DNA from 3 places in the Pseudomonas sp. TE21435 genome. Region 1 is predicted to be linked to each of the others. Evidence: riboswitches for the same ligand, from Rfam matches in the RefSeq annotation. Region 1 holds a riboswitch; each other region holds the start of a gene.

Region 1 (7,463 bases):
TACGGCGCACCGGTACGCCCAGCGAGGCCGCCGAGTCGGCACCGAAGGTAAAGGCGTCCAGTGCCCGGCGTTGCCACAGGCATATCGCGAGGCCGAACAGAGCGACCGGCACCGCCAGCCACACCGACGGCCAGCGCACGCCGCTGAGGTTGCCCAACAGCCAGAACAGGATGCCGCGGGCCTGCTCGGCGGTGGCCGACTTGGTGATGAGAAAGGCGGTGAGCGCGTTGAACAGCTGCGAGCCGGCGATGCCGGCGAGGATCACCTGGGCGTTGTCATGGCGGCTGCCACTGGCGCGCGACAGCAGCAGCACCAGGGCGAATGCCGCCAGCGCGCCGATGAAGGCGCCTGCCGACAGCGACAGCACCGCGCCGCCCAGGCCGAACAACCCCACCGCCACCGCACCGGTCGAGGCACCGGCCGACAGGCCCAGCAGATACGGTTCGGCCAGCGGGTTGCGCAGCAGCGCCTGGAGGATCACCCCGCAGGTCGCCAGCCCCGCGCCACAAGCGGCGGCGACCAGGGTGCGCGGCAGGCGGTAGTTCCAGACGATGCCGGCGTCGATCGGGTCGACGGCATGGCCGGCCTGCCACAGCTGGTTGGCCAGCACCTGCCAGATCGCCTCGGCGCCGACTCGGGTCTCGCCGATGGCAATCCCGGCAAGCATGGCCAGGCACAGGGCGAGCAAGGCAAAGAGGCTGATGGGCAGCAGGCGGTTCATGACTGGGGTGCTTTACCGCTGGCGAAGGCGCTGGACAGCACGTCCAGGCCGCGGAACAGGCGGATGCCGGCCTGCATGGCGTCGGCATCGAGGACGATGATGCGGCCGTGCTTGACCGCGTCCATATTGCGCGTGACCGGGTCGCTGCGCAGGAAGTCGAGTTTTTTCTGGTAGTCGTCGGCCGGGTAGCGACGGCGGTCCATGCGCGCGACGATCAGCCAGGTGGGGTTGGCCCTGGCCAGGGTCTCCCAGCCCACGGTAGGCCATTCTTCGCTGGATTCGACCACGTTGCGCACGCCGAGGGTCTGCAGCATGTAGTCGGCCACGCCCTGGCGGCCGGCGACATAGGGGTCGGTCTTGAGGTCGGCGCTGGAAAACCAGAACAGCGCGCTGGTGTGCGCCAGGTCCTGGCCGGCCAGGCGCTGCCTGGCCTGTTCCAGCTGGCCCTGGAGCTCGGCATTCAGGCGCGCGCCACGTTCCTGCACGTCGAAGATCTCGGCCAGCTGGCTGACGCTCTTGTAGATGCTCTGCACCTTGAACGGCTGCAGGCGGGTGCCGTCGGCGCCCACCAGGTTGTCCTTGCCCTCGCAGTCCGAGGGCAGCAGGTAGGTGGGGATGCCCAGCTCCTGGAACTGCTCGCGGGTGCCGACCGCGCCCTGGGCGCCGATCATCCACTCGAACTGCGCCGTTACCAGTTGCGGACGTTTGCCGACCACCGCCTCGAAGCTCGGTTCGTTGTCGGCCAGACGCGGGACCTTGTCGTTCTGCGTCTTGAATTCCGGCAGCACGTTGTTGAACCACAGCGAGGTGCCCGCCAGCCGCTCACCGAGGCCCAGGGCATAGAGCAGCTCGGTGCCGGCCTGGCCGACGGTCACCGCCCGTTGCGGGGCCTGGGTGAAGGTCTGCGGCATGCCGCAGTTGTCGACGGTCAGCGGGTACTGGGTGGCGCTGGCGTGGGCCAGGCCCGACAGGGACAGGCCGGCGAGGAGGGCGGCGAGGCGGTGCGGCATGGTGGGGCGATCTCCTGGGTGGTGCACGGAATGGCCCACGGACAGGCATCGCCCGGCAGCCTGCGCAAGCACGCGGCCAGGGCGGATGACCATCCCGGACACCCCGCCGGTTGGTGAATGCGTGCCGGCAGGTCTCCTGACTGGTGCGTCCAGGCCGGCGCCAGCCTTCCCGGGTCGGCAGACCCAGTGGCATCGATGGCGCAGGCTCGGCACCTACAGTTGCGGGGGCAGTTCCCTTTGGATCGCCAGTGGCGAGCCCGGGATTCCCTTTTGATTCCGTGTGGAAACCGGCGGGCGGCATGGTAGACCATCGGGCTGTCGGGTGAAAACGCTTTTACAGGTACTTGAGCCAGGCGATATCGCGCCGTCGCGCTTTCAGCCGGGCGAACCAGCGCACCGGCAGGTACAGGACAAGTGGCAGCAGCACGGCGGTCAGCCATACCGCCCCGATGCCATCGAAACCGAAATAGCGGCCCTGGTTCAGGCCAAACAGTGCCACGCAGGCCACGTACAGCAGCTTGAGCGCATACAGGTGCAGCAGGTAGAAGAACATCGGCGCTGCGCCAAACACCGCAAGCGGGCCGATCCAGCGGGCGTCGCCGGCACGCTCGAAGCCGCGCAGCAGGAGCAGGCCGACGCCAAGGGTCAGGGCCAGGAACAGCAGCGACGGTGGGTATTTGGTGATATTGAAGAAGCTCATCAGCGTCTGCCCGACGCGGGCGTAGAGGCTCCAGGGGGCTTCGCCGTAGCCATTGAGCAGGCGCAGCGCGACGAACCCAAGCAGCAGGCCCGCGCCGGCCCATAGCAGACGCTGCTGGCGCTTGCCGGCGTCGCTGCCCCGGGCAAACCACGGCCCGAGCCCATAACCCAGGGCGATCACGCCGATCCACGGCAACAGCGGGTAGGACGTGCGCAGGCGCAGATGTTCGCCTACCTCCAGCCAACTGCGCTCATGCAGGATCGCCCATGGCACATGCAGCGCCGATTCCGGCCTGAAGTGCAGGCCATCGAGCAGGTTGTGACCGGCGACGATCAGCGCGCCGAGGGCGAGCAGCGCCGGGCGCGGCAGCCACACCAGCAGTGACAGGGCGAGCATGCTCAGGCCGATGGCCCAGATCACCTGCAGGTAGATCACGCTCGGAGGCAACTGGAAGGTCCAGGCGAAGTTGACCAGGGTGAATTCCAGCACCACCAGGAACAGACCGCGCTTGAACAGGAACACCGAGACATCGCCACGGCCCTGGTGCTTTTCGCCATACAACCAGGCCGATAGCCCGGTAAGCAGCACGAACACCGGCGCGCAGAGGTGCGCCAGGGTGCGGCTGGCGAACAGGCTGGGTTCGGTGGCGTCGATGGTCATCGGGTCGCTGACCTGGCGGTGCAGGAAGAACGTTTCGCGCACGTGATCCAGCAGCATGAACAGGATCACCAGGCCACGCAGGGCGTCGATGCTTTGCAGGCGTTGGGGGAGTTGGGGGCTGGCCATTGAAAAAAGTCGCAAACAGTGGAAGTAAAATGTTATCTCATAACAATTTTTCAATCCACTGGCCTGCATTTACATCGAGGCGCCTGACGCCATCGCGGCACGCTCGCTCCAGCTCATGCGCTATTCCTGGAGCGGGCCTGCGCCGCGATGGTATCGTTCGCCCCGTTGGGACGCGATCTGGCTTCAGAGATCCAGCACCAACCGCGCCGAGCGCGCCCGCGACACGCACAGCATCATGCTCTGCTGCGCGGCCTTTTCCTCGTCGCTGAGGTATTGGTCGAAATGCTCGGCCTCGCCTTCGAGGATCGCCGTCTCGCAGGTGCCGCACACGCCTTCGCGGCACAGGCACTCGACCTTCGCGGCCTTGGACTTCTCGATGGCCTGCAGGATGGTCATGCCTGCCTCGACTGCCAGCTCGGTGCCTGAACGGGCCAGCACCACCGTGAAGGCCGCACCTGTGGCCGGCGCGGCGGCGGCGAACTGTTCCCAGTGCACCCGCGATTCGGCGATGCCAGCGGCGGCGGCGGTGGCGATCACCGCGTCGATCAGCGGCTTGGGCCCGCACACATAGAGGTGGGCGTCATCGGCCAGGCCCGCGCACAGCGCGGCGAGGTCGAGCTTGCGGTCCAGGCTGTCGATGTAGAACCGCGTGTTGCCGGCATGCGGGCCTTGTTCCAGGTCGCCCTGGAAGGCGCCGTGTTCCGGGGCGCGGAAGGCGTAGTGCAGCTCGTAGGGGGTGGCGCCCCCTTCCAGCTCGTGCAACTGCGCCAGGAACGGGGTAATGCCGATGCCGCCGGCGATCAGCACATGGCGCCCGGCATCGGCGTCCAGGGCGAACAGGTTGTTGGGGGTGGAGATGGTCAGCTCGCTGCCCACCGCTACCTGGTTGTGCATGAACGCCGAACCGCCCTTGGACTGCTCCTCGAGCCGCACGCCGATCTGGTAGCTGTGCAACTGGCGCGGGTCGCTCATCAGCGAGTAGGCATTGCTGAACTGGCTGCCGCAGGCGGATTGCATCTGCACGATCACGTGGCTGCCACCGCTGAAGGCGGGCAGGGCGGCGCCGTCGGCGCGGGCCAGGGTGAAGCGCTTGATCTGCGGCGTGGCCTGTTCCACACCGGTCACGCGCACCTTGAACATCTCGTATTGCTTGGCCATGGCGTACCTCGACAACAAAGCCCCGCGCCAGGCCCTGGCGCGGGGCGGGGAGCTGGCGTGTGTTCAGTCGTCCAGGTGGGCGACCGCGATCAGGTTGTGGAAGTGGGCGATGCCGTGCTCGCTGACGCCGCTGCGCTGGGCGTCGACCATGATCCGGCCCTGGCCACGGTAGCCGCGGGACTTCAGGCCTTTCTGCACGCTCTCGACCAGGCGCAGGTCCTCGGGGCGGAACACTTCGCGGTACCAGTCGATCAGCTTGTGCTGCTCTTCGCTGAGCTCCTTGTTGAGGAAGTAGATGTCGTAGTGCTGCAGGGTGGTCTCGGCATCGACCGGGAACTCGTAGATCACGGTCATGAAGTTGGCCCCTGGCGGTACGTTGAACATGGTGCACGGCCAGGCCCAGAAGCCGGCGAAGGACGGGTCTTTCACCGACTCGTCGAAGGTGAATGACTGCTCCGACGGTTTGGCCAGGCCATATTGCAGGGTCCAGTTGCCGTGCAGGCTGTGGCTGTACTGGCCGACGTCCACCGAATCGGAGAAGCCAGGGTGGGCCGGGGCGCAGTGGTAGCACTCCAGGTAGTTGTCGACGATGGATTTCCAGTTGGCCGGAGTGTCGCTGACGAAGCGCGCGGCCAGGTGCAGGTCGTCGATCACCGCGCAGGCTTCGCGCATGCGCTTCTGCATGCCCGGCAGCTGGTCTTCGACGGAGCCTGCGTCGTTGTCCATGTTGATGAAGATGAAACCGGCGTATTCCTCCACGCGCAGCTGCACCAGGGTGGAATTGCCTTTGTCGAAGTTGGCCACGTTCTCGCAGTTGCGCGCATGGGCCAGCTCGCCGTCGAGCTTGAAGGTCCAGGCGTGATACGGGCAGGTGATCACATTCTTGGCCTTGCCGCTGCCTTCGAGCAGTTGGTGGCCACGGTGCGGGCAGACGTTGTAGAAGGCCCGCAGCACGTCGTCGCGGCCACGCACGACGATGATGCTCTCGCCGATCACCTGGCGGGTGATGTAGGCGTTCTTCTCGGCGACTTCGCTGCGGTGGCCGACGCAGATCCAGCTGCGGGCGAAGATCGCTTCCTTCTCGTGTTCGAACACGGCGGCCTGGGTGTAGAACTTGGCCGGGAGGGTGAAGGCCTCCTCGGGGTTGGCGCAGAAGTCGGCGGGCAGGCGTTTGAAATCGTTCATGGCTCTATCTCGGTTCTTATTGGTTAACGCGTATCTGATGGTTAACAATCTGGGCAAAAAAATTTGCCAGAACGGGGGCGGGCAAGCCCGCTCCCAGGTTGTATTTCAGTGCACTACGGCAGCGCTACGCGGCGCATGCGGCTGCGGTTCCTCACCCGCCAGGCGGGTGGCCTCTTCCTCGATGCGGTAGGCCGGCACCTGGCCGTAATCGGCCACCAGCCACTTGAAGAACCCGTAGATCTTCACCAGCAGGATCAGCATGAACGGGATCGCGGTAAGCACCACGGCGGTCTTCATGGTCGACAGCGAGGCCTTGGCGAACAGCATGGCCAGTGGCACCAGGGTCAGCACCACGCACCAGAACAGGCGCAGGGTGGGGCTTGGGTCTTCACCTTCGCGCAGGTTGCGGGTGCTGGTGGCGGCCACGGCGTAGGCGGCGGCGTCCATGTGCGAGGCGCAGAACACCGCCATGATGAACAGGTACGCGGCGAGGAACAGCGTGCCCCAGGGCAGGGCCAGCAACAGGTCGGTCACCGCGGCTTCGCCGCCCAGCGTGCCGAGCAGCTTGGGTACGTCGATCTGACCGTTGATGAACTGGTGCATGCTGTAGCTTTCCAGCGCGCCGAAGAAGAACCAGCAACCGAAGCTGCCGCCCAGCAGCAGGGCGAACACCACTTCCTTGATCAGTCGGCCACGGGATACGCGGGCGACGAACATCGCCACGCCAGGGGCGTAGGACACCCACCACAGCCAGTAGAACACCGTCCAGTTGCGGGTGAAGGCGCCGTCGCCGGCCGGGTCGGTGAACAGGCTCATCTGCACGTAATGTTGCAGCATCAGGCCGATGGAATTGGCGGTGTTGTTCAGGGTGAACTGGGTCGGCCCCACCAGCAGGACGATGGCGGCGAATACCAGGGCGCCGATGCAGACCATCTTCGACAGGCGCTGCAGGCCGCCGTCGATGCCGATGTACGAGCTCAGCGAGAACAGCAGCGCCACCGCGCCGATCACCAGCAACTGCACGGTGAAGGTGTTGGGGGTACCGGCCAGGTCGGCAAGGCCGCGGGTCAGGGTCGAGGCGGTGAGCGCCAGCGACACGGTCAGCGCGCCCATCATGGTCAGCAGGAAGATCAGGTCGACGGCGCGGCCGACCGGGCCGGTGGCCTTGAAGCCGGTGACCGCCTCGATGATCGAGGCCAGGTTGAGGCCGCTCTTCTTGCGCACATGGAAGTGATAGGCCATGGCCAGCGAGGCCAGGGCGTAGATCGACCAGGCACTGATGCCCCAGTGGAAGAACGAGTAGCTGACGCTGTATTCCAGAGCCTTGGCCGACATCGGCGCGATGTTCAGGCCTGGGGTCTGGTAGTAGTAGGCCCATTCCATCACGCCCCAGTACAGGGTCGAGGAACCCATGCCGGCGCAGATGAACATGAACACCCAGGTAGCGGTGGAGTACTCGGGCTTGCCGGCACCCAGGCGGATGTTGCCGTATTTGCTGAAGGCCAGGTACAGCACGGCCAGGGAACTGCCGAACACCAGTACCTGGACGCTGGTGCCGAAGGTGCGGGTGGCCACTTCGAACAGCTGGTTGGCCAGGTTTTCGGCCTGGGCAGGGAAGGCGGCAAGGCCGATCACGGTGAGCAGCACGGCCAACAGGCTCACGGCGATCAGGAACACGTCGATCTTTTTGTTATTGGGGGACATCAATTGTCTCCTGGAGCATTTTTTTTGTAGTAGGCGTCAGGCGTTGGGAAGTCCGTATCGAGGTTCTGTGTTTCCTTTCTGTTAACTAATAGATAACAAGTATCTTATGGTTGACAGATTCTGCATTGAATCGAAGTGGGTGGCAATAGGATCGTCGGACAATCCGGATGATTGGGTGGGCTGTCGCTATCGCGGGGCA
Region 2 (7,463 bases), 1.1 Mb from region 1:
CCACAGCCCGGCGAAGCCTGCGCCAATGATCAGGATCTGTTTCATGAGGGGCTCCTGGATGCCGCGATTATCGATGTTGTCGCTGCGGCAGTGGAAAAAGGGTACGCCTTGTGGGTGAGCCTGGATTGCGGCCCGACAAGCGTGGTGCAGATGCTAAGCGCCCCCTCGGTTTGCCCCTAGGCCAAAGAACCCTGGATTTCGGCCAGCGGCACGCTGCGGGCGAAGCGCGCCCGATAGTCCCGCGGGGTCACCGCCAGGTGACGCTGGAACGCCAGGCGCATGCGCTCCTCGCTGCCGAACCCGCACTGGCGGGCGACCTGCTCGATATGCTGGTCGGAGTTTTCCAGCAAGCGGCGCGCCGCCTCCAGGCGGAACACCTCGATGGCCTTGGCCGGGGTGCGCCCGGTCTTGTGCTTGTACACCCGAGTGAAGTTGCGCAGGCTCATGCGCGCCTGTTCGGCCAGCCGCTCGACCGTCAGGCGCGGGTCGCCCAGGTGCTCGCTGAGCCATAGGTGCAGGGTCTCGAAGGCGTCGCTGTCCTCGCCCTGGGCCTTGAGCAGTTCGCTGAACTGCGCCTGGCCGCCGGGGCGCTTGAGGAATACCACCAATTCACGGGCCACCTGCATGGCCACCTCGCGGCCGCAGTCGGCCTCGACCAGGGCCAGCGCCAGGTCGATGCCGGCGCTGACGCCAGCCGAAGTCCACACCTGATCCTGCTGCACGAAGATCGATTCGGCATCCACCTCGATGGCCGGGAAGCGTCGGTGCAGGGCATCGCACATCGCCCAGTGGGTGGCGGCCCGGCGGCCATCGAGCAGGCCGGCGGCGGCCAGCAGGAAGGTGCCGCTGCATACCGAAGCGGTACGTCGGGCGCGTTGGGCGGCCTTGGCCAGCCAAGCGACCAGTTCGGCGTGATCAGGGAGGGTGCGGACGATCTCCGGGGCTCCGGGCACGACCAGCGTGTCGAAGGGCTCGTGCAGCCAGGGCGCCAGTGGCTCGGTGGCGACGGCCAGGCCTTCAGCGGTGGGGACCAGGCCCCCTTCGAGGCTGGCGGTGACCACCCGGTAGCCGGGTAGGCCGCGCGCAGCACGGGCCTTGGTCGCGGCCCAGAACACCGTCTGCGCGCCGCTGAGGTCGAGCAGGCCCATCTGCGGGTAGGCGAGGAACAGCAAGGTGCGCGGCTGGTCAAGCGCGTGCACGGGCGCTGCGGGAATCTGCGGGATGTCGGTCATGGCGCGCTGCTTGTGGACGGGGCGTAGGCCCTAGTCGAGCAGTTGGCGCGATGATGTTCAAGCACGACGCGATGGCCGTCAGACCTGGGCTCTTGTGGGAGCGGGGCAAGCCCGCTCTCACGCTGTTACCTGGCCGATCTAGAAGCTGTAGTCCACCGTGGCGAAATACGAGCGCGGCGCGCCCAGCAGCCACTGTTCGCCGCTGTAGCTCGACTGGGCGTACTCGCGATCGAACAGGTTGTTCACCTGCAGGCCCAGGCGCACGTCGGGCAGCACCTGCCAGCCGATGTTGGCATCGACCACGGTGTAGCCCGGCACGCGTTGGTCATTGGCGGCGCTGGTATAGCGGGCGTCTACGTAGCGCAGGCCAATACCGGTGTCGACGCTTTGCCCGAAGCCTTTGCTCAGCCACAGGTTGGCGGTTCGACGTGGGACGTCCTGCGGGTGGTTGCCAGACCGGTCGTAGGAAACGCCTCGGCTGAGTTGAGTGAAATCATCGTACTTGGCGCGCACCAAGGCTGCGTTGCCCGACAGTTGCCATTGATTGCCCAGAGCCAGCTCCAGGCTTGCCTCCAGGCCATCGGAGGTCTGTTGGCCTGCCTGCTGGCTGCGCTTGGAGACCACGTCGTACACCGGCAGCTTCTTCTTGACGATGTGGTAGGCCGCCAACGTCCATTCGCCGCGTCCGTCCCAGAACCGTTGCTTGAGGCCGAATTCGGTCTGCTTGGCTTCGGTCAGTTCAAGGCGTTGCTCCGGGCGCAGGGTCAGCAGGTCACCGACACCATCCTCGCTGGTGGAGTACTGGCCGTACACCGACAGATCGTCAGTCAGCGCGTACACCAGGCCGGCGCGCCAGTTGCCGCCACGCAGGCTCTGGTCTTCGCGAGTGTCCTTCACCAGGTCGTTGCGGTCGATGTGGTTCTGGTCGCGGCGTATGCCGGTGACCAGCGACAGGCGCTCGGTCAGTTGCGTGCGGTTTTCGGCGAACAGCGAGAAGGTGCTGGTTTTCGACAGCGTCTGCGGGCGCGTCGGATCGGCACTGTGGAACCCGCCGGGTGCCGGCCGCCAAGGGTCGAGCGAGTCGGTGTAGCCATCTTCGTAGGGCGAGTTGCTGTCAATGTTGAAGCGGATCTTGTTGTACTCGGCGCCCACCACGGTCTTGCTGGCCAGGCCGAACAGCGAGTGATCGAAGGTGAAGCTCTGGCGGTCGCCGATCTGCTCCTGGTTGTGCTTGATCTCCAGGAAACTGCCGCGCTGGATCACACCGGCATCCCAGGCGTATTCCTCGGCATTGCGCCAGTGGCGACGGCTCTTGATGTAGTACAGCTGGTTGCTGGCGCTGATGCTGTCGCTGATGTTCCAGTCGCTGGTCAGCCGTGTCCACTCATCGTGGTAGCGCTGTTCGTCATTGCTGACGTTGTAGTTCTTGTTGCGCACGCTGCTGCGCAGATGGCCGTCGATCAGCGACGTGCCGTAGTAGTTGGCAGGTTGCGCGTCGCCGCGTTCGTGGGACAAGGTGAAACTCAGGTCGTCACTGGCATCGAAGCGCAGCGCGCCGGAAAACGCCAGGCTGCGCGAATCGGTGCGGTCGACCCAGCCGTTGCCCGCCTGCTGGTTCAGGGTGGCGCGGTAGCTCAGGCGCTCGCTCAGGCTGCCGCCGCTGTCCAGCCCCAGTTGCTGGCGGTCCCAGGAGCCATAGCCCAGGCGCAGGTGGTTGCGGATATCACCGCTGAAGGGCTTTTTCGGAATCACGTTGACCGTTGCCCCGGTGGCGCCTTCGCCATACAGCACCGAGGCAGGCCCACGGATCACATCGATACGCTCGACCATCCAGGGATCGACCGGGTAGGTGAGGGTGCCGGCACCGGCGTACAGGCGCGACCCGTCGAACAGGGTCATCACCGAACTCTGGCCCGTGAAACCGCGCGCCGACAAGCCGGTGCCGCCATCGCCAGGGGTACCGATGAAGGTGATGCCCGGCGAGCGGGTCACGGCATCCTGCACCGTGGTGTTGTTGCGCTGCTGAATCTGCGCGGCGGTGATGCTGCTGGTGCTCGCCGGGGTTTCCAGGGCACTGAGGTTCAGGCGTGAACCGGCCTGGGTGGGGGTGGCCAGGTCGACGGTCTGCGGGTCGCGGCTGTCGGTGATCGCCGTGGAGGGCAGGGTGAGCGCAGGGCTGGGCTGCTCGTCGGCCAGCGCCGGCAGGGACACGGCCAGGCAGGCCGCCAGGGTGTGAAGCTTGTTGATACGGGACATGTCGTTCCACTGCTGCAGGAAAGAATGGATCCCGGTGGAAAACACGCAACGGCGAAGCGCGCGCAGGCGCGCACGCGAATACCGGCCTGCGCCCGCCCACCGCGGGTTGCCAAGTGAAGCCTCAGGCCGGTCTCCGGGCTTGCGAGGGGCATGAAACCTTCACCTTCCCATGCGTGTGCACAGTGGTCTGTCGAAGGGTTCGCTCGCTTACCGTTGCGGGGGCAGCGCCGGACTTGTCGTGGTATCGACTCACCGGCTTCCCGTTTCACCTTGCGCGCGGCGGCGCAGGGCACCTGAAACTGGCGCGCATCTGACCACCGAACGGGCAGGGAGTCAATCGTCTGGATGGGTGGGCTGAGTGTGGCTGAATCGCGGTTCAGAGCGGTTACCGTCAGGCCAGCGTTGTCTGCGGGCAGGCCTCGTGCATTGGCGCAGGCCGCGCAGGGCGCTACCATCGGTAGCCAGCCTCCTTATCCAACACCAACAAGCCAAGGACGCGTATGACCGAGCAAGCCCTGTCCCTGCAACAACTCGCCGCCCCCGAAGGCATCTGCTACGGCTGCGGCTGTTCCCACCCCAGCGGCCTGCATGTGCAGAGCCACTGGGACGCCGACGGCATCCACCTGTGGTGCCGGCATACCCCCGACCCGACCTTCACCGGCTGGCCCGGCCTGGTCTACGGTGGCCTGCTGGCCATGCTGGTCGACTGCCACTCCAACTGGACCGCCATGGCCTGTCACTACCGTGCCGAAGGCCGCGAACCTGGCAGCCTGCCGCGTATCGACTGCGTCACCGGCCAGCTTGGCCTGACCTACCTCAAGCCCACGCCCATGGGCGTCGAACTGCTGCTCAAGGCCCGGGTCGAGGGTGAGCTGGGGCGCAAGACCCGGGTGATCTGCGAGGTCTGGGCCAGGGATGTACTGACGGTCACCGCCGATTCGGTATTTGTGCGGGTCGACACCGAGAAGCTCAAGCGCCAGGCGCACCAGCAAGGTTGATCAGGTATGGGCTGCGACATCGAAGTCCCAGCTTTCGATGTCGAAACCAGCATTATCCAGTTCTACGGGGAACTCGAACCGGCCGGTCAACGAACGTTTTTCATAGTCAATCGTATGAAGTTCGAATGTTCCGGCCTCGATTGCCTTGATCGTATGGCCGAAGTAGCCAAACTCGATGAGGATGTGAGGCTTTTCATCCTGATCTTCATTACTGAGAAGATAGTCGCCAGGTTGGGGGCACCAGTAGCCGGTCAGCTTCAGCCAAAGTTGCGCTTGGTCTGGTTTTACGTCGCTGACTGCTTCGATAGCAAAACCAAATCCTTCATCGAACCAATCTTGTCGATACACTTTCAGAGCGTTGGCCGAGGTGCTGTTCTGGCCATAGATTGTGATGCCGATTTCCTGAGCTGCTTCGGTGGTCATGTTCATACTCCAATAGGGTGCGAGAGTGACAACTGAAGATGGAATTCCAGCGCAGGAGTGTCTACTGGCAAAAATGCCAGTTCAGGGCCAAGCGGTTTCACTTTTGAGGCTGATGGACAGGGGAGGGTAAGGCTGGCATTGTCAAACGTGACCCGGCTGCCCGACAGGATGTTGCCATGCCCTACCAGATTCGCCCGGCCCGTGACGAAGACTGCGTGGCCCTGAGCCTTGTCGGCCAGGCGACCTTCGCCCTGGCCAGCCCGCCCGATAGCGCGGTCAGCGCCCAGCAACACTACATCGCCTACCATCTCCAGCCCGAACATTTCCAGGCGCACCTGGAGCACCCGCACAAGCGGTTGCTGGTGGTCGAACGGGATGGCCAGGTGCTGGGCTACAGCATGCTCGACCTGGCGCCCGGCAAGCTGGGTATTGCCGAGGCCGATCAACTGGCGGAAATCTCCCGTTGCTATGTACTACCCTGCGCCCATGGCACCGGCGCCGCGCAATTGTTGCTCGCCACCACCCTGGCCCAGGTCGATGGCCAGGCGCGTCTGACAGTCAATGAGCTGAACGCTCGGGCGATCGGTTTCTATCAGCGCAACGGCTTTCGCAAGGTGGGCGAGGCGATCTTCCCTTGCGGCGACGAGCGGCACCGCGACTGGGTGATGGTCAGGATGGCCGAAGATCATCTAGATTGAAGGCTCCCAACGCGAAGGCACCCCCATGACCGAACTTTCCGCATTCCCCATCACCGGCAAATGGCCGGCGCGACACCCCGAGCGTCTGCAACTGTACTCGCTGGCCACGCCCAACGGGGTCAAGGTCTCGATCATGCTCGAGGAAATCGGCCTGCCCTACGAGGTGCACAAGGTCAGCTTCGAAACCGAGGATCAGTTGAGCCCCGCGTTCATCTCCCTGAGCGCCAACAACAAGATCCCGGCGATTCTTGACCCCGATGGGCCGGGGGGCCAACCGTTGCCCTTGTTCGAGTCGGGGGCGATCCTGCAGTACCTGGCCGAGAAGAGCGGCCAGTTGCTGAGCCAGGACCCGGCCCAGCGCTACCAGACCCTGCAGTGGCTGATGTTCCAGATGGGCGGCATCGGGCCGATGTTCGGCCAGGTGGGGTTCTTCCATTTCTTCGCGGGCAAGGAGTACGAGGACAAGCGTCCGCGAGACCGCTACGTCAATGAGTCCAAGCGCCTGCTGGCGGTGCTCGACCGCCACCTGCAAGGGCGGGAGTGGATGGTCGATGCATACAGCATCGCCGATATCGCCATCTTCCCCTGGGTGCGCAACCTGGTGGAGCGCTACAACGCGCGGGAGTTGGTGGAGTTCGACAGGTTCAAGGACGTGCAGCGGGTGCTGGCGCGGTTCCTCGAGCGCCCGGCCGTGCAGCGTGGCCTGAAAATTCCCGCTTGATCGCGCCTCACCTCTGTAGGAGCGGCTTTAGCCGCGATGCAGGCAACGCGGAGTCTGGCACCCGCTTTGCGGGTGATCGCGGCTGAAGCCGCTCCTACAGGATCAGAAGAGCTGGTTGAGTAGCCAGTACAGACACCCCGCCAGCACCATCGCCGCCGGCAATGTCAGCACCCAGGCCATCAGCAGGTTGACCAGCGTCTTGCGTTGAATCCCCGAGCCGTTGGCCACCATGGTCCCGGCCACCCCCGAGCTCAGCACATGGGTGGTCGATACCGGCAGGCCGAACATATCCGCCGCGCCGATGGTGCACATCGCCACCACTTCGGCCGAGGCGCCCTGGGCATAGCTCAGGTGGGTCTTGCCGATCTTCTCGCCCACTGTCACCACGATGCGCCGCCAGCCGACCATGGTGCCCAGGCCCAGGGCGATGGCCACCGCCACCTTGACCCACAGCGGGATATAGCGGGTGGCGTCGTCCAGCTGGCGCTTGAACAGTTGCACATGGCGGGCGGTGTCGGCGTCGTAGCGGGCCAGCTGGTGCTTGTCGATCTGGCGGATGGCTTCGCTGGCCAGGTACATGTCGTTGCGCACGTTGGCCATGGCCTCGGCCGGCACGCGCTTGAGCGAGCCATAGCCCTTGACCTCCTCGCCGATCATGCCGCTCAGCGCGGCCAGCGCCGGCAGCAGCTCGGGGCTGGCCGCAGGGGTGGCGACGAACGCGGTTAGCACCTGGCGCGGATCGGCCGGGGCGGGCGCGGGGGCGGCCCGTACCAGCGCCTGGCGGGTGACCTCGGCGACGGCCGAGAACTGCAGGGCCTGCTCGTTGGGCATGGTCTTGTTCAGGGCATAGGCCATTGGCAGGGTGCCGACCAGGATCAGCATGATCAGGCCCATGCCTTTCTGCCCGTCATTGGAGCCGTGGGCGAAGGATACGCCGGTACAGGTGAGGATCAGCACGCCGCGGATCCACCAGGGAGGCGGCGTCTGGCTTTCTGGTGCCTGGTACAGCTCGCGGCGCTTGACCAGCGCACGCAGGGCGAGCAGCAACAAGGCGGCGCAGGCGAAGCCGATCAAGGGCGAGAAAAGCAGGGCGTAGCCAACCTTGCTGGCCTGGGCCCAGTCAACGCCGCTGGTG
Region 3 (7,463 bases), 840 kb from region 1:
ACTCGAACGAACAGATCAGCGCATCCGGACTTTCGGGAGGGAGGTCGGTGTCACAGCATTCGCAGTTGGGGCGCAGGTCGAGCATGGGCAGGGTTTCCATCCAGTTGGAAGGCCCAGTGTGCGCCGCCCACGCTCACTCGGCAATCGCTTCACGGGCCGGGGCGGTAGAGATGGGCGTGACCGGCGCGGTACAGGGCCGAGTCGGCGAACGGGGCATCGCCCAGGACATGACCGACGAGGATCAGCGCGGTACGCCGGAAGCCCTTGGCTGCCAGGCGCTCGACGATGTCCGCCAGGGTGCCCTTGACCCAATCCTGGTCTGGCCAGGTGGCACGATGGACCACGGCAATGGGGCAGTCGGCGCCATAGTGGGGCAGCAGTTGCTCGACGATACGCGGCAGGTGGCGTACACCCAGGTGGATGGCCAGGGTGCTGCCATGGCGGGCCAGATCGGCCAGCTGTTCACCGGCGGGCATCGGCGAGTTGTCGCCGTAGCGGGTGAGGATCACCGTCTGCGCCACGTCCGGCAGTGTCAGCTCGCAACCCAGCAGCGCGGCGCTGGCGGCAGTGGCGGTGACTCCGGGGATGATCTGGTAATCGATGCCCGACTCACGCAGGTGGCGGATCTGTTCGCCGATGGCGCCGTACAGGCTAGGGTCGCCGCTGTGCACGCGGGCCACGTCCTGGCCGTTGGCATGGGCCTGGCGCATGGCCTCGATGATCTGCTCCAGGTGCAGCTCGGCGCTGTTGATGACGGTGTGCGCCTGATGCCCCTCGAGCACTGCAGCAGGTACCAGCGAGCCTGCGTAGATGATTACCGGGCACTGTCGGACAAGGCGCTGGCCCTTGACCGTGATCAGCTCGGGATCGCCGGGGCCGGCACCGATGAAATAGACCGTCATGGAGGTTCCTTGCAGGTAAAGAGGCGGATTATCCGCCGATGGCCAGGGCCAGGGTAGCGCCGCCGAGCCTTTGCCTTGGCACATGCAGGCGCGGCGCAACGCCGGTACGGCCGGCCAGGGCCAGGGCTGCGCTTTCGGCGACGCCCCAGCAGCCGGTCTGGGCGTACACCGTTGTCGAGCGCTGACTGAGCAGCGCTTCGAAGGTCGACAAGTGGCTGCTGTCGAAGCAGATGAACGGCAACCCGAGCCGCTCGGCCAGTGCCAGCAGGCCGGGCTCGCGCGCCTTGGGTTCGATGCTGGCGATTGCCTTCAGCGCCGACAGGGGCAGGGCGTGGTTGGTCAGGGTCTGGCGCAGCAGCACCGCGAGCGTCTCGACCGGACAGCCACGGCGGCAACCAAAGCCGGCATACAACGCCGGCTGGGGAGCAAGGTCGCGCATCAGTGCTGGCTGGAGCGGCGGAACAACCAGGCGCTGAGCAGGCCCAGGGCCAACCAGAACGCGGCGTTGGTCAGCCACGAAGCGATCTTGAACTGGGTCTCCAGCGCCTCGGGGGCCAGGCTTTCATGAACCGCTGGCTGTGGCGCGCCGATCAGGTGCGGGATCACCAGCAGGGCGACGCCGAGCACCTTGAACAGCCAGTGCTGGGCGAACACCAGCAACGCCAGGCCGGCGGCGGTGGCGGCGGCGGTGCCGATCCACCAGGTCTGGCGCTGGCCGAGGTCGGCGGCCGCTGTTCCTGGCAGTTCCGGTGGCAGGCCCAGGGTCGGCGCCAGGCAGAACACGGCGAAGCCCGCCAGGCCCCACAGTGCGCCGGTGGCCACGCGGCCCGGGGCGCGGAGGCTGTACAGCGCGGCGAGGATCAGGGCGAAGCCGACGGCGACCACCAGGTTGCCGCCGGTGGTGGACAGGATACGCTGCCAGCCATCTTCGGGTGCCCAGGCCTCGGCGCTGTGCTCATGAGGCGCGGCGGCCTCGCCATGTTCATGATGTTCAGCGGCGGGGGCGGCGGTTTCATAGGTTTCCGCCTGGAGAATCAACGGGGCGACCCAGAAGCTTTGCAGGAGGGTCAGCAGCAGGGCGGCGAGCAGGCCGCTGAAACCCGCGGTACGGGCGATGCGCGTGATCATGCGGGTGTACTCAGTGGCAAGGGAAGGCGGCGCTGTGGCGGGTGTCGTGGGCGGCGTTGTGCACCGCCTCGATGTGCGAGAAACCGGCGAAGTACACCAGGCACAGGCCCAGCAGGCTGGCGCCGACCGCGACGATCAGGCGCTGGCTGAGACTGACGGGGGTGGCGATACTGGGTTTGGCGTGGGTGATGGGCATGACGCGTTCCTCTGCTGCTTTTGTTGTGGCAACGGGCAGGCGCGACGCCCCCGGGCACGGCTGGCCCAGGTGATACGACAGCGCCCGCCCACCGCGGGGTGTTCTGCAAGCATGTCAGGCCGGTCTCCGGGCTGGCGAGGTGGAGCGGGGCTCCATCGATCAAGCGCCACCTTCCCATGCCGCACGATGGGCACAGTGGTCTGGACGCTTCTCTCGCTTACCGTTGCGGGGGCAGCACCGGCCTTGTCGCCCTCTTCAAGGAGGCGCGACGCACCGGTTTCCCGTTTCACCCCCGTTGGGGGCACCTGAACGCAATGCGCTAGCAAATCACGGGGCCGGGCCTGCGTCAATCGCCGCGGCGGTTGACCGCCAGGCAGGCACTGCGTAGCCTTGCCGGTTCGAGGTTCCCGGGCGCTGGCCCGGGCTAAGACGGGAACGCGGTACAAGCCGCGGCTGCCCCCGCAACTGTAGGCACTGAAGGGTTCGGCACAGCCACTGCGCACGCGCGGGAAGGCGCCATCCCACCGGCTTTGATGGCCGGCGGTGCAAGCCAGGAGACCTGCCTCGCAACGTTTTCGACTTTCAACCGGGCGGGGTGATCCGGTGGCGAAACAGCCAGGCCGACACGGGCCGTGGCTGTCGTCCTGCATGCCCGCGCCATTGCTGCCAAGGGCATCGCGACATGAAAACACTGGCCAAGCTCCCCGTCACCATCGTTACCGGCTTCCTCGGCTCGGGCAAGACCACCTTGCTGCGCCATATGCTCGACAACGCCCAGGGCCGCCGCATCGCGGTGATCGTCAACGAGTTCGGCGAGCTGGGCATCGATGGCGAGATCCTCAAGCAATGCAGCATCGGCTGCTCCGAGGAAGAGGCCAATGGCCGCGTCTACGAGTTGGCCAATGGCTGCCTGTGCTGCACCGTGCAGGAGGAGTTCTTCCCGGTGATGCGCGAGCTGGTGGCGCGCCGCGGCGACCTCGACCATATCCTTATCGAAACCAGCGGCCTGGCCTTGCCCAAGCCGCTGGTACAGGCCTTCCAGTGGCCGGAAATCCGCAACGCCTGCACGGTCGACGCGGTGATCACCGTGGTCGACAGCCCGGCCGTGGCCGCCGGTACCTTTGCCGCCTACCCGGACCAGGTCGATGCCCAGCGCAAGCTCGACCCTAATCTCGACCATGAGTCGCCGCTGCACGAACTGTTCGCCGACCAACTGGCCAGCGCCGACCTGGTGGTACTGAACAAGGCCGACCTGATCGATGCCGAGGGCCTGGCCAAGGTCCGTGCCGAAGTGGCCGAGGAACTGCCGCCGGCGGTCAAGGTGATCGAGGCCAGCAGCGGCCGCCTGCCACTGGAGGTGCTGCTGGGCGTGGGCGCCGAGTCCGAGGCGCATATCGACGGCCGCCGCACCCACCACGACAGCCATCACGACGGCGATGACCATGACGACCATGACCACGACGCCTTCGACTCGATCTCCATCGACCTGCCCGAGGCTGACGAAAGCCTGCTGCTCGATGCCTTGACGCAACTGGTTACCGAGTTCGGCATCCTGCGCGCCAAGGGCTTCGCCGCCATTCCCGGCAAGCCGATGCGCCTGCTGATCCAGGGCGTGGGCACCCGCTTCGACAAGCATTTCGACCGTGCATGGCGCAGCGAGGAGCCACGGATCACCCGCCTGGTGCTGATCGGCCAGGACCTGGACGCGACCCAGCTGGAAGCGCGCCTGCGCCAGGCCCTGGGCGCCTGACCCATGCACCTGCTGCGGACCCAGCCCGGCGGCTTTGTGCCGGACGACAGCATCGCCGACCTCGGCCAGACCCCCGCCGAACTGGTGATCCTCTGCAGCGGTGATTCACACCTGGCGCTGCTTGCCGAAACCGCCGAGCAGTTGCCGGCGGATTTCCCCAGCGTGCGCCTGGCCAACCCGATGCAGGTGCAGAACCATGCCTCGGTCGACCTGTATGTCGACCAGGTGCTGCGCCATGCCAAGGTGATCCTGGTGTCGCTGCATGGCGGTGTCGGTTACTGGCGCTATGGTGTCGAACAACTGGTCGAGTTGGCGGCCCGTGGCGTACAGCTGATCCTGGTACCCGGCGACGACCGTCCCGACCCGGAGCTGACCGGACTGGGCACGGTGGGCGGTGAACAGGCCGAGCGCCTCTGGCATTTCCTGCGCCAGGGTGGCAAGGCCAATGCACTGAACCTGTTCAACTGCCTGGCCAGCCAGTGGCTGGGGCGCGCCTACCCCTGGGACGAGCCGCAGCCTTTGCCGCGCACGGTGGTCTACCACCCGGCCAAGGCCAGCGCACGGCTCGAGGACTGGTACGCCGAATGGCATCCGGAGTATCCAGTGGCGCCGCTGCTGTTTTATCGCTCCCACCTGCAGGCAGCCAACACCGCCTTCATCGATGTGTTCTGCCAGCGCCTGCAGGCTTGCGGCTTGAATCCCTTACCGATCGCCGTGGCCAGCCTCAAGGAACGCGCGTGCCTGGACCAGGTCGAGGCCTGGCTCGACGAAGTGCAGGCCGAGGTGGTGATCAACACCACAGGTTTTGCCCTGTCCAGCCCCGAACAGCCCAATCTGCGCCCGCTGCGTCGCGACGTGCCGGTGTTGCAGGCGATCTGCGCCCAGGACAACCAGCCCGGCTGGGAGCAAAGCGAGCAGGGCCTCGGCGCCCGCGACCTGGCGATGCACATCGCCTTGCCCGAGCTGGACGGGCGCATCATCACCCGGCCGGTGAGCTTCAAGGACCTGGCCTGGCGCAGTGAGCGCAGCCAGTCCGACGTGGTCTGCTACCGCGCCCACCCCGAACGCATGGATTTCGTCGCTGAACTGGCGCGGCGCTGGGTGACACTGGCGCGCCTGGACAACCAGGAGAAGCGCGTGGCCCTGGTGCTGGCCAACTACCCGACTCGCGACGGGCGCATCGGCAATGGTGTCGGCCTCGACACCCCAGGCGCGGCGTTGAATATCCTCAAGGCCCTGCAGGCGCAGGGTTACCCGGTAGCCGGCCTGCCCGACAGCGGCACCGAGTTGATCCATCAGTTGCTTGGCGGTGTCACCAACGACCTCGATCACCTTGACCAGCGCCCTTGCGCCCAGAGCCTGGCCCTGGCCGACTACCACAGCGCCTTCGCCGCGTTGCCCGAGGCCAACCAGCGCGCCGTGCTGGAGCGCTGGGGGCCGCCCGAGCAGGACCCGATGTTCCGCAGCGGGCGCATGATGGTCGCCGGCTTGCGCTACGGCCTGACCTTCGTCGGCATCCAGCCGGCGCGGGGCTACCAGGTGGACCACAGCGCCGTGTACCACGACCCGGACCTGGTGCCGCCGCACGGCTACCTGGCGTTCCACTTCTGGTTGCGCAACGGCTACGCCGCCGATGCGCTGATCCATGTCGGCAAGCACGGCAATCTGGAATGGCTGCCAGGCAAGGGCGTGGGGCTGTCCGCCGAATGCTGGCCAGACGCGTTGCTCGGGCCGCTGCCCAACATCTATCCGTTCATTGTCAATGACCCAGGCGAGGGCGCCCAGGCCAAGCGCCGTACCCAGGCGGTGATCATCGACCACCTGATGCCGCCATTGACCCGCGCCGAGACCTACGGCCCGCTGCGCCACCTGGAACAGCTGGCCGACGAGTACTACGAAGCGCAGTTGCTCGATCCACGTCGCGCCAACGAGTTGCAGCGCGACATCCTCGCACTGGTCAAGGCCAACCACATCGACCGCGAACTGCAGCTTGAAGGGCAGTTGGAGGATGCTGCGGTGTGGTTGCCGCGCCTGGATACCTACCTGTGCGACCTCAAGGAGTCGCAGATCCGCGATGGCCTGCATGTGTTCGGCCAGTCGCCCCAGGGGCGCCTGCGCAGCGACACGCTGCTGGCCCTGGTGCGGGTGGCGCGGGGGGATGGCAAGGGCGGCAATGCCAGCCTGATTCGCGTGCTGGCCAAGGCCTTGGCGTTGGGCTTCGATCCGTTGGACTGCGACCTGGGGCAGGCCTGGGACGGGCCGCGCCCGGGCCTGCTGCTGCAACTCGACAACAGCGCATGGCGCACCTGTGGTGATACCCGTGAGCGTCTGGAGTGCCTCGCGCTGACATTGATCGAGCAGGCATTGCAAGGGGCTGCGGCGTTGCCGGATGAAGACGGCTGGGCACCGGTACGCGAGGTGTTGCAGGCGCTGGTCGAACAGATCGCGCCGGACCTGGACGCCTGTGGCGCCGCCGAGATCGACGGCCTGCTGGCCGCGCTGGCCGGGCGTTTCGTCCCGGCCGGGCCCAGTGGCGCGCCCAGCCGTGGCCGCCTGGACGTGTTGCCCACCGGGCGCAACTTCTACACCGTCGATGTGCGCAACCTGCCGACCACCACGGCCTGGCGCCTGGGGTTCGCCTCGGCCAACCTGATCCTCGAGCGCCACCTGCAGGACCACGGCGACCACTTGCGTCAGCTGGGGCTGTCGGTGTGGGGCACGGCGACCATGCGCACCGGTGGCGACGACATCGCCCAGGCCTTGGCGCTGATGGGCGTGCGTCCGGTGTGGGCCACCGGCAGCCAGCGGGTTGACGACTTCGAGATCCTGCCATTGAGCCTGCTAGACCGGCCGCGGGTGGATGTGACGCTGCGGGTGTCGGGTTTCTTCCGTGACGCCTTCGGCAACCTGATCCGCCTGTTCGACGCCGCGGTGCAGGCAGTGGCCGCGCTGGACGAGCCGGACGAGCTGAACCCCCTGGCCGCCCGGGTGCGCGCCGAGCGTGAAGCGTTGCTCGGCGCCGGCATGGCGCTGGAGCAGGCGGCGCGGCAGGCCGGCTGGCGGGTGTTCGGAGCCAAGCCGGGGGCATACGGAGCGGGCGTGCAGAACGCCATCGACGGGCGCCTGTGGCACAGCCGCGACGACCTGGCCGAGGTCTACCTCAACCATGGTGGCTACGCCTACGGCGCCAGCGACGAGGGCACGCCGGCCCGCGCCGCATTCGCCCAGCGCCTGGCGCAGGTACAGGCGGTGCTGCAGAACCAGGACAACCACGAGCATGACCTGCTCGACTCCAACGACTACTACCAGTTCCAGGGCGGCATGCTGGCGGCCGCCGAAACCCTGGCCGGCACCTCGCGGGCCAGTTACCACGGCGATCACAGCCAGGCCGACCGGCCGCGGGTGCGGACCCTGAAGGAAGAACTCAACCGAGTGATCCGTGCCCGCGCGCTCAATCCGAAATGGATCGACGGCGCCAAGCGTCATG

The links. Region 1 has a riboswitch for cobalamin ahead of ACZ9C1_RS03705 (ABC transporter substrate-binding protein). Riboswitches for the same ligand answer to the same signal wherever they lie in the genome.
Region 2: it holds a riboswitch for cobalamin, as region 1 does, so the genes downstream of both, ACZ9C1_RS08730 (TonB-dependent receptor) here and ACZ9C1_RS03705 (ABC transporter substrate-binding protein) in region 1, are expected to answer to the same signal.
Region 3: it holds a riboswitch for cobalamin, as region 1 does, so the genes downstream of both, ACZ9C1_RS07425 (CbtB domain-containing protein) here and ACZ9C1_RS03705 (ABC transporter substrate-binding protein) in region 1, are expected to answer to the same signal.

What each region holds. Positions count from the first base shown of each region.
Region 1 covers NZ_JBWBQZ010000001.1:810,395-817,857, forward strand. Annotated here, with positions in the region: gene ACZ9C1_RS03700 (FecCD family ABC transporter permease) at 1-721, opposite strand, end outside; gene ACZ9C1_RS03705 (ABC transporter substrate-binding protein) at 718-1,731, opposite strand; cobalamin riboswitch at 1,841-2,038, opposite strand; gene ACZ9C1_RS03710 (acetyltransferase domain-containing protein) at 2,066-3,217, opposite strand; gene ACZ9C1_RS03715 (PDR/VanB family oxidoreductase) at 3,401-4,375, opposite strand; gene ACZ9C1_RS03720 (aromatic ring-hydroxylating oxygenase subunit alpha) at 4,439-5,560, opposite strand; gene ACZ9C1_RS03725 (BCCT family transporter) at 5,666-7,264, opposite strand.
Region 2 covers NZ_JBWBQZ010000001.1:1,955,936-1,963,398, reverse strand. Annotated here, with positions in the region: gene ACZ9C1_RS08740 (NAD(P)/FAD-dependent oxidoreductase) at 1-45, opposite strand, end outside; gene ACZ9C1_RS08735 (GlxA family transcriptional regulator) at 177-1,232, opposite strand; gene ACZ9C1_RS08730 (TonB-dependent receptor) at 1,371-3,488, opposite strand; cobalamin riboswitch at 3,596-3,800, opposite strand; gene ACZ9C1_RS08725 (PaaI family thioesterase) at 3,989-4,486, shown strand; gene ACZ9C1_RS08720 (hypothetical protein) at 4,487-4,909, opposite strand; gene ACZ9C1_RS08715 (N-acetyltransferase family protein) at 5,086-5,607, shown strand; gene ACZ9C1_RS08710 (glutathione S-transferase N-terminal domain-containing protein) at 5,633-6,328, shown strand; gene ACZ9C1_RS08705 (inorganic phosphate transporter) at 6,431-7,463, opposite strand, start outside.
Region 3 covers NZ_JBWBQZ010000001.1:1,648,942-1,656,404, reverse strand. Annotated here, with positions in the region: gene ACZ9C1_RS07445 (DUF1272 domain-containing protein) at 1-85, opposite strand, end outside; gene cobM (precorrin-4 C(11)-methyltransferase) at 150-902, opposite strand; gene ACZ9C1_RS07435 (cobalamin biosynthesis protein) at 931-1,341, opposite strand; gene ACZ9C1_RS07430 (CbtA family protein) at 1,341-2,030, opposite strand; gene ACZ9C1_RS07425 (CbtB domain-containing protein) at 2,041-2,226, opposite strand; cobalamin riboswitch at 2,327-2,549, opposite strand; cobalamin riboswitch at 2,611-2,807, shown strand; gene cobW (cobalamin biosynthesis protein CobW) at 2,909-3,976, shown strand; gene cobN (cobaltochelatase subunit CobN) at 3,980-7,463, shown strand, end outside.